Regions from separate parts of the Leclercia adecarboxylata genome, predicted to be linked through region 1. Evidence: predicted binding sites of a transcription regulator. Region 1 holds the regulator's gene; the other holds the start of a gene.

Region 1 (4,214 bases):
TCCATCGCAGCTGCAGGACAAAAACAGCACTCAGGCCCCGGCACAGAAAAAGAGTAACTAATTCGTTATGGCAACATTAACTGCAAAGAATCTCGCCAAAGCCTATAAGGGCCGCCGCGTAGTGGAAGATGTCAGTTTGACCGTTAACTCCGGCGAGATTGTCGGCCTGTTGGGTCCTAACGGTGCGGGTAAAACCACCACGTTTTACATGGTTGTGGGCATTGTGCCGCGCGATGCGGGTAACATCATCATTGATGATGAAGATATCAGCCTGCTGCCCCTGCACGCGCGTGCGCGTCGCGGCATCGGCTATCTGCCGCAGGAAGCCTCGATTTTTCGCCGTCTGAGCGTTTACGACAACCTGATGGCCGTACTGCAGATCCGCGATGATTTGACCTCTGAGCAGCGTCAGGATCGCGCCAACGAGCTGATGGAAGAGTTCCATATTGAGCACCTGCGCGACAGCCTGGGTCAGGCGCTTTCCGGTGGTGAACGCCGCCGTGTGGAAATTGCCCGCGCGCTGGCAGCCAATCCGAAATTTATTCTGCTCGATGAACCTTTTGCCGGTGTAGACCCGATTTCGGTTATTGATATCAAACGTATTATTGAGCATCTGCGGGACAGTGGTCTTGGCGTTCTTATCACCGACCACAACGTGCGCGAAACGCTGGCGGTGTGTGAGCGTGCTTATATCGTCAGCCAGGGCCATCTTATCGCCCACGGTACCCCGCAGCAGATCCTCGAAGACGATCATGTTAAGCGCGTGTACCTTGGGGAAGACTTCAGACTCTGATAGGGTAGAAGCTAAGTCTCGCGTAAACGGAGAAAAATGCTCTGAACATGAAGCAAGGTTTGCAATTAAGGCTCAGCCAACAGCTGGCCATGACGCCGCAGTTACAACAGGCCATTCGTCTGTTGCAGCTGTCGACGCTGGAACTTCAGCAGGAGCTCCAGCAAGCGCTGGACAGTAACCCCCTCCTCGAGCAAACCGATCTTCACGACGAGGTAGAAACTCAGCAAACCCAGGATAACGAAACCCTCGACACGGTTGATGCGTTAGAGCAGAAAGAGATGCCTGACGAACTCCCGCTCGATGCCAGCTGGGATGAGATCTACACCGCCGGAACCCCATCCGGCACGCGGGCAGACTATCAGGATGACGAGTTACCGGTGTATCAGGGTGAAACCACCCAGTCGCTGCAGGATTACCTGATGTGGCAGGTGGAGCTGACGCCGTTTTCCGATACCGATCGTGCCATCGCCACCTCCATTGTGGATGCCGTCGATGAGACCGGCTATTTGACCGTGTCGCTGGACGATATCCTGGAGAGCATCGGCGACGATGATATTGAGATTGAAGAGGTCGAAGCGGTTCTGAAACGCGTGCAGCGTTTTGACCCGATCGGCGTCGCCGCGCGCGATTTGCGCGATTGTCTGCTGATTCAGCTTTCGCAGTTTGTGAAAGAGACCCCGTGGCTGGAAGAGGCCCGGCTTATCATCAGCGAACATCTGGATCTGCTGGCCAACCACGACTTCCGTTCACTGATGCGTGTGACGCGACTGAAAGAAGAGGTGCTGAAAGAAGCGGTCAATCTGATTCAGTCGCTGGATCCGCGCCCGGGGCAGTCCATCCAGACCAGCGAGCCCGAGTATGTCATTCCTGATGTGCTGGTGCGTAAGCATAACGGTCTGTGGACCGTGGAGCTGAATTCCGACAGCATCCCCCGCCTGCAAATTAATCAGCAGTACGCCTCAATGTGCACCAGCTCCCGCAACGACTCGGATAACCAGTTTATCCGCAGCAATCTGCAGGAGGCACGCTGGCTGATCAAAAGCCTGGAGAGCCGCAATGATACCCTGCTGCGCGTCAGCCGCTGCATCGTCGAGCAGCAGCAGGCGTTTTTTGAGCAGGGTGAAGAGTTTATGAAGCCGATGGTGCTGGCCGATATTGCCCAGGCCGTCGAGATGCACGAATCGACAATTTCACGCGTGACGACGCAGAAGTATCTTCACAGCCCGCGCGGTATTTTTGAGCTTAAGTATTTTTTCTCCAGCCATGTCAACACCGAAGGCGGCGGCGAAGCCTCGTCGACGGCGATCCGGGCGCTGGTGAAAAAGTTAATCGCCGCGGAAAACCCCGCGAAACCACTGAGTGACAGTAAGTTGACCACCATGCTGTCCGAACAAGGTATCATGGTGGCACGCCGCACTGTTGCGAAGTATCGAGAGTCTTTATCCATTCCGCCGTCAAACCAGCGTAAACAACTGGTCTGACACAACCGATAAGGAAGACACTATGCAGCTCAACATCACTGGACATAACGTCGAGATCACTGAGGCCCTGCGCGATTTTGTGAATACTAAATTCGCCAAGCTCGAGCAGTATTTTGAGAGGATCAACCAGGTCTACGTTGTGTTAAAAGTGGAAAAAGTGACTCATATCTCGGATGCTACCCTGCACGTCAACGGGGGCGAAATCCATGCCAGTGCGGAAGGGCAGGACATGTACGCGGCTATCGACGGCTTGATCGACAAGCTGGCACGACAGCTAAACAAACATAAAGATAAACTGAAACAACACTAATTGTCCGGGCAGTTAACGGGTGCAGGTCGGCCTGTTGTGAAACACAACGGGCCCTTTGTACAGTTAGCGCTTAGGTGAAATTATGATGAATAACGATTCCACTCTACAACTGAGCAGTGTCCTTAATCAGGAATGTACCCGCAGTGCCGTTCACTGCCAGAGCAAAAAACGTGCGCTGGAGATCATCAGTGAACTGGCCGCAAAACAGCTGAGCCTGCCGCCACAAGTGGTCTTTGAAGCGATCCTGACCCGTGAGAAAATGGGCAGTACCGGCATCGGCAACGGCATCGCCATTCCCCATGGCAAACTGGAAGAGGATACTCTGCGTGCTGTAGGGGTGTTTGTTCAACTGGAAACACCTATCGCCTTTGATGCCATTGATAACCAGCCTGTCGATCTGCTGTTTGCCCTGCTGGTGCCAGCCGATCAGACTAAAACGCATCTGCATACGCTTTCGCTGGTGGCCAAACGTCTGGCGGATAAAACCATCTGTCGCCGTTTGCGTGCGGCGCAGAGCGACGAAGAGCTCTATCAAATTATTACGGAAACGGAAGGCAATCAGGATGATGCGTAATCGGGTGATGGCTTTGACATCTGTAGTCCTGAGGAGAAACGGTACATGGTGCTGATGATCGTCAGCGGGCGTTCGGGGTCCGGAAAATCGGTCGCCCTGCGCGCGCTGGAAGATATGGGCTTTTACTGCGTGGATAACCTGCCGGTGGTGCTGCTGCCCGACCTGGCGCGTTCGCTGGCGGATCGGCAGATTTCTGCCGCGGTCAGCATCGACGTTCGTAATATGCCTGAATCGCCGGAGATCTTTGAGCAGGCGATGAGCAGCTTGCCGGAAGCATTTTCACCTCAGCTTCTGTTCCTTGACGCCGATCGCAACACGCTGATCCGTCGCTACAGCGATACCCGCCGCCTGCATCCGCTCTCCAGCAAAAACCTGTCGCTGGAAAGCGCTATCGACCAGGAGAGCGATTTGCTGGAGCCGCTGCGCTCCCGCGCCGATCTGATCGTCGACACCTCTGAAATGTCGGTCCATGAACTGGCGGAGATGCTGCGTACCCGTCTGCTGGGCAAACGCGAACGCGAACTGACGATGGTCTTTGAATCGTTCGGCTTTAAGCACGGCATTCCAATCGATGCAGACTACGTGTTCGACGTGCGCTTCTTACCGAACCCGCACTGGGATCCGAAGCTGCGTCCGATGACCGGCCTCGATAAGCCCGTCGCCGCGTTCCTTGACAGACATACGGAAGTGCATAACTTTATCTATCAGACGCGCAGCTATCTTGAACTCTGGTTGCCAATGCTCGAGACAAACAATCGCAGCTACTTAACGGTGGCGATTGGCTGTACCGGGGGCAAACACCGTTCGGTCTATATTGCTGAGCAACTGGCTGACTATTTCCGCTCGCGCGGTAAAAACGTGCAGTCCCGTCATCGTACGCTGGAAAAACGTAAAACATGACCGTAAAGCAGACCGTTGAAATCACCAACAAGCTGGGCATGCACGCACGCCCGGCGATGAAGTTATTTGAACTGATGCAGGGGTTTGACGCGGAAGTTCTGCTGCGTAATGACGAAGGCACCGAAGCCGAAGCCAACAGCGTAATTGCTCTGCTGA
Region 2 (4,214 bases), 480 kb from region 1:
GTCGACCAGTAATATGCTGTTGATGAGAGAATTGAGGATCTGCCCAGCATCGGGCAGCGTGCCAGTTGCCATTCAGCAGTCTCCTGGAGTCGTTTGCACCATTTTAGTGCAGTATAGCGTTTCCGCGGTAAAAAGCGCGTGAGATCAGCTTGTTGACGGTGAAAAAAGCCCATCCGAAGATGGGCTGAAAAGTTTCCACGGCAACAAAAAAACGGCTATCAATCTCGCGCGGAAAAAGGCCGCGCGACAGGGATTAATGATTAGACGCTGTAGTACAGTTCGAACTCAACCGGGTGCGGAGTCATGCGAACGCGGTCGTTCTCTTCCATACGCAGGGCGATGTAAGCGTCGATCGCTTCGTCAGTGAACACGCCGCCTGCAGTCAGGAACTCACGGTCTTTGTCCAGCTCCAGCAGGGCTTCTTCCAGAGAACCTGCAACCTGTGGGATCTCTTTCGCTTCTTCTGGCGGCAGGTCGTACAGGTTTTTGTCCATTGCTTCGCCCGGGTGGATCTTGTTCTTGATACCGTCAAGACCAGCCATCAGCAGCGCTGCGAAGCACAGGTATGGGTTAGCAGCCGGGTCCGGGAAGCGCACTTCGATACGACGCGCTTTCGGGGAAGCAACCACTGGAATACGGATAGAAGCAGAACGGTTACGGGCAGAGTACGCCAGCATAACTGGAGCTTCGTAGCCTGGGACCAGACGCTTGTAGGAGTTAGTGGTTGGGTTCGCCAGGGCGTTGATCGCTTTAGCGTGTTTGATTACGCCGCCAATGTAGTGCAGAGCCTGCTCGGACAGACCCGCATACTTGTCACCAGCGAACAGGTTAGTCCCGTTCTTGGACAGGGACATGTGGCAGTGCATACCGGAACCGTTGTCGCCAAACATTGGTTTTGGCATGAAGGTCGCGGTTTTACCGAAGCGGTGCGCAACGTTGTGAACAACGTATTTGTAGATCTGAATTTCGTCCGCTTTTTTGGTCATGGTGTTGAAACGGGTGGCGATTTCGTTCTGGCCAGCAGTTGCAACTTCATGGTGGTGCGCTTCAACAACCAGGCCCATCTCTTCCATGATCAGACACATGGTAGAACGGATGTCCTGTGAAGAGTCAACCGGTGGAACCGGGAAGTAACCGCCTTTGACTGCTGGACGGTGACCTTTGTTACCGCCTTCGTATTTGGTGGAGGAGTTCCATGCGCCTTCGATATCATCGATAGCAACGTGGGAACCGGACGTGGTCGCACCAAAACGGATGTCGTCGAACAGGAAGAACTCTGGCTCTGGCCCGAACAGAACGGTGTCTGCGATGCCGGTGGAGCGCAGGTACTCTTCAGCGCGTTTAGCGATGGAGCGTGGGTCGCGGTCGTAGCCCTGCAGGGTGCCTGGCTCGAGGATGTCGCAACGGATGATAAGGGTAGACTCTTCGAAGAACGGGTCAATGAGCGCGGTAGATGCGTCAGGCATCAGTACCATGTCGGATTCGTTGATACCTTTCCAGCCACCAATCGAGGAGCCGTCAAACATTTTGCCTTCTTCAAAGAATTCGGCATTCACCTGATGAGCAGGAATAGTGACGTGCTGTTCTTTACCTTTGGTATCGGTGAAGCGCAGATCAACAAACTTCACTTCATGTTCGTTCAGCATCGTCAAAACGTGTTCAGCGGACATACTTAACTCTCCAGATTGGTCATTGTCGTCGTGGTAACGAGGTCTTCAAATTCTGTGTAAGGCAGGCGATGTTGCCTTTTGTTGCCGTATTTTTACTAAGCGAAATCTGTGCCAACTTTTAAAACACCCCAAAAAGGCGTTATCATGCGCACCATAGTGCAAAAGGGCTGCACCAGGATGGTTTTGTTGCACCAGTATAGTGCTTCAATGTGAACATTGAGCACCATATTGGTGCAATTTACGTTAAAGTGCCCCTTTACCGCTCCGTGAAAGCGATCACAAAGCATCTCTGCGATACTTGTTTGCGGGGGATGTTTGTGATCCTGTTTTGTAGTGCGATTAATCCGTGTACAATAACGCGCTATTTCTAAATGCCTGAGGCAAAGTTGTGATCGAAAATCTGCGTAATATCGCCATCATCGCGCACGTTGACCATGGAAAAACTACCCTGGTTGATAAGCTGCTGCAGCAATCCGGTACGTTCGATGCGCGTGCCGAAACTCAAGAACGCGTGATGGACTCCAACGATTTGGAGAAAGAGCGTGGGATTACCATCCTCGCTAAAAACACCGCTATCAAATGGAATGACTACCGTATCAACATCGTTGATACCCCGGGGCACGCCGACTTCGGTGGTGAAGTTGAACGTGTAATGTCCATGGTCGATTCCGTGCTGCTGGTCGTTGACGCAATGGATGGCCCAATGCCGCAGACGCGCTTCGTAACCAAAAAGGCATTTGCCCATGGTCTGAAGCCAATCGTGGTTATCAACAAAGTTGACCGCCCTGGCGCGCGTCCTGACTGGGTTGTTGATCAGGTCTTCGACCTGTTCGTAAACCTGGACGCCACCGACGAACAGCTGGACTTCCCGATCGTTTACGCTTCTGCGCTGAACGGTATCGCAGGTCTGGACCACGAAGACATGGCTGAAGACATGACCCCGCTGTACCAGGCGATTGTTGACCGTGTTCCTGCGCCAAACGTCGATCTCGACGGTACCCTGCAGATGCAGATCTCTCAGCTCGACTACAACAACTACGTTGGTGTAATCGGCATTGGTCGTATCAAGCGCGGTAAAGTGAAGCCTAACCAGCAGGTTACTATCATCGATAGCGAAGGCAAAACCCGTAACGGTAAAGTCGGTAAAGTTCTGACTCACCTGGGTCTGGAGCGTATCGATAGCGACATCGCTGAAGCGGGCGACATCATCGCCATCACCGGTCTGGGTGAGCTGAACATCTCCGACACCATCTGCGATCCGCAGAACGTCGAAGCGCTGCCGGCCCTGTCCGTTGATGAACCAACCGTATCCATGTTCTTCAACGTCAACACCTCTCCGTTCTGTGGTAAAGAAGGTAAGTTCGTTACCTCCCGTCAGATCCTTGACCGCCTGAACAAAGAGCTGGTGCACAACGTTGCGCTGCGTGTTGAAGAAACGCCGGATGCTGACGCATTCCGTGTTTCCGGTCGTGGTGAGCTGCACCTGTCAGTTCTGATCGAAAACATGCGTCGTGAAGGTTTCGAGATGGCGGTTTCCCGTCCGAAAGTTATCTTCCGCGAAATCGACGGCCGTAAACAAGAGCCGTTCGAAAACGTAACGCTGGACGTCGAAGAGCAGCACCAGGGTTCTGTAATGCAGGCACTGGGTGAGCGTAAAGGCGACCTGAAAAACATGAATCCAGATGGCAAAGGCCGCGTACGTCTCGACTACGTGATCCCAAGCCGTGGTCTGATCGGCTTCCGTTCAGAGTTCATGACCATGACTTCCGGTACTGGTCTGCTGTACTCCACCTTCAGCCACTACGACGACGTTCGTCCGGGCGAAGTTGGCCAGCGTAACAACGGCGTTCTGATCTCCAACGGTCAGGGTAAAGCGGTTGCGTTCGCCCTGTTCAGCCTGCAGGATCGCGGTAAGCTGTTCCTGGGTCACGGTGCAGAAGTTTATGAAGGCCAGATCATCGGTATTCACAGCCGTTCTAACGACCTGACTGTAAACTGCCTGACCGGTAAGAAACTGACCAACATGCGTGCGTCCGGTACTGACGAAGCAACGGTTCTGGTTCCACCGGTTAAGATGACTCTGGAACAGGCTCTGGAATTCATCGATGACGACGAACTGGTAGAAGTGACTCCACAGTCTATCCGTATCCGTAAACGTCACCTGACTGAGAACGATCGTAAACGCGCAATGCGCGGTCCGAAAGAAGATTAATTTTCTTCTCTCCGTCCTCTGAAACCCCGCCTTCTGGCGGGGTTTTTTCTTTTCAGGGGTGCTCCGCGCCTCATAGCCAAACATCTTCTTTCCCGCTACAGTTACTTTTCACGGCGAAAAGGAGAAATACATGCTCTATATCTTTGATTTAGGAAACGTAATCGTCGATATCGACTTCAATCGTGTGCTGGGTGCATGGAGTAATTTCAGCCGCGTTCCGCTGGCCACGCTAAAGCAAAGTTTTACCATGGGCGAGGCTTTCCATCAGCATGAGCGCGGGGAGATATCCGATGAAGTCTTTGCCGAAAAGCTCTGTCAGGAGATGGAGCTTT

The links. The regulator sigma-54, encoded in region 1, starts transcription at its own class of promoters, with help from an activator protein. The targets are predictions, from matches to a motif close to GTTGGCACANNTTTCGCTNT.
Region 2: a site for sigma-54 is predicted at 1,767-1,786, ahead of glnA (glutamate--ammonia ligase). Genes of this name have one in related genera too.

The regions. Positions count from the first base shown of each region.
Region 1 is NZ_CP040889.1:1,523,239-1,527,452, forward strand. Features, by position in the region: gene lptA (lipopolysaccharide ABC transporter substrate-binding protein LptA) at 1-61, shown strand, start outside; gene lptB (LPS export ABC transporter ATP-binding protein) at 68-793, shown strand; gene rpoN (RNA polymerase factor sigma-54) at 841-2,274, shown strand; gene hpf (ribosome hibernation promoting factor) at 2,297-2,584, shown strand; gene ptsN (PTS IIA-like nitrogen regulatory protein PtsN) at 2,667-3,158, shown strand; gene rapZ (RNase adapter RapZ) at 3,204-4,058, shown strand; gene npr (PTS phosphocarrier protein NPr) at 4,055-4,214, shown strand, end outside.
Region 2 is NZ_CP040889.1:2,000,474-2,004,687, reverse strand. Features, by position in the region: gene glnL (nitrogen regulation protein NR(II)) at 1-72, opposite strand, end outside; gene glnA (glutamate--ammonia ligase) at 261-1,670, opposite strand; gene typA (ribosome-dependent GTPase TypA) at 2,059-3,882, shown strand; gene yihX (glucose-1-phosphatase) at 4,013-4,214, shown strand, end outside.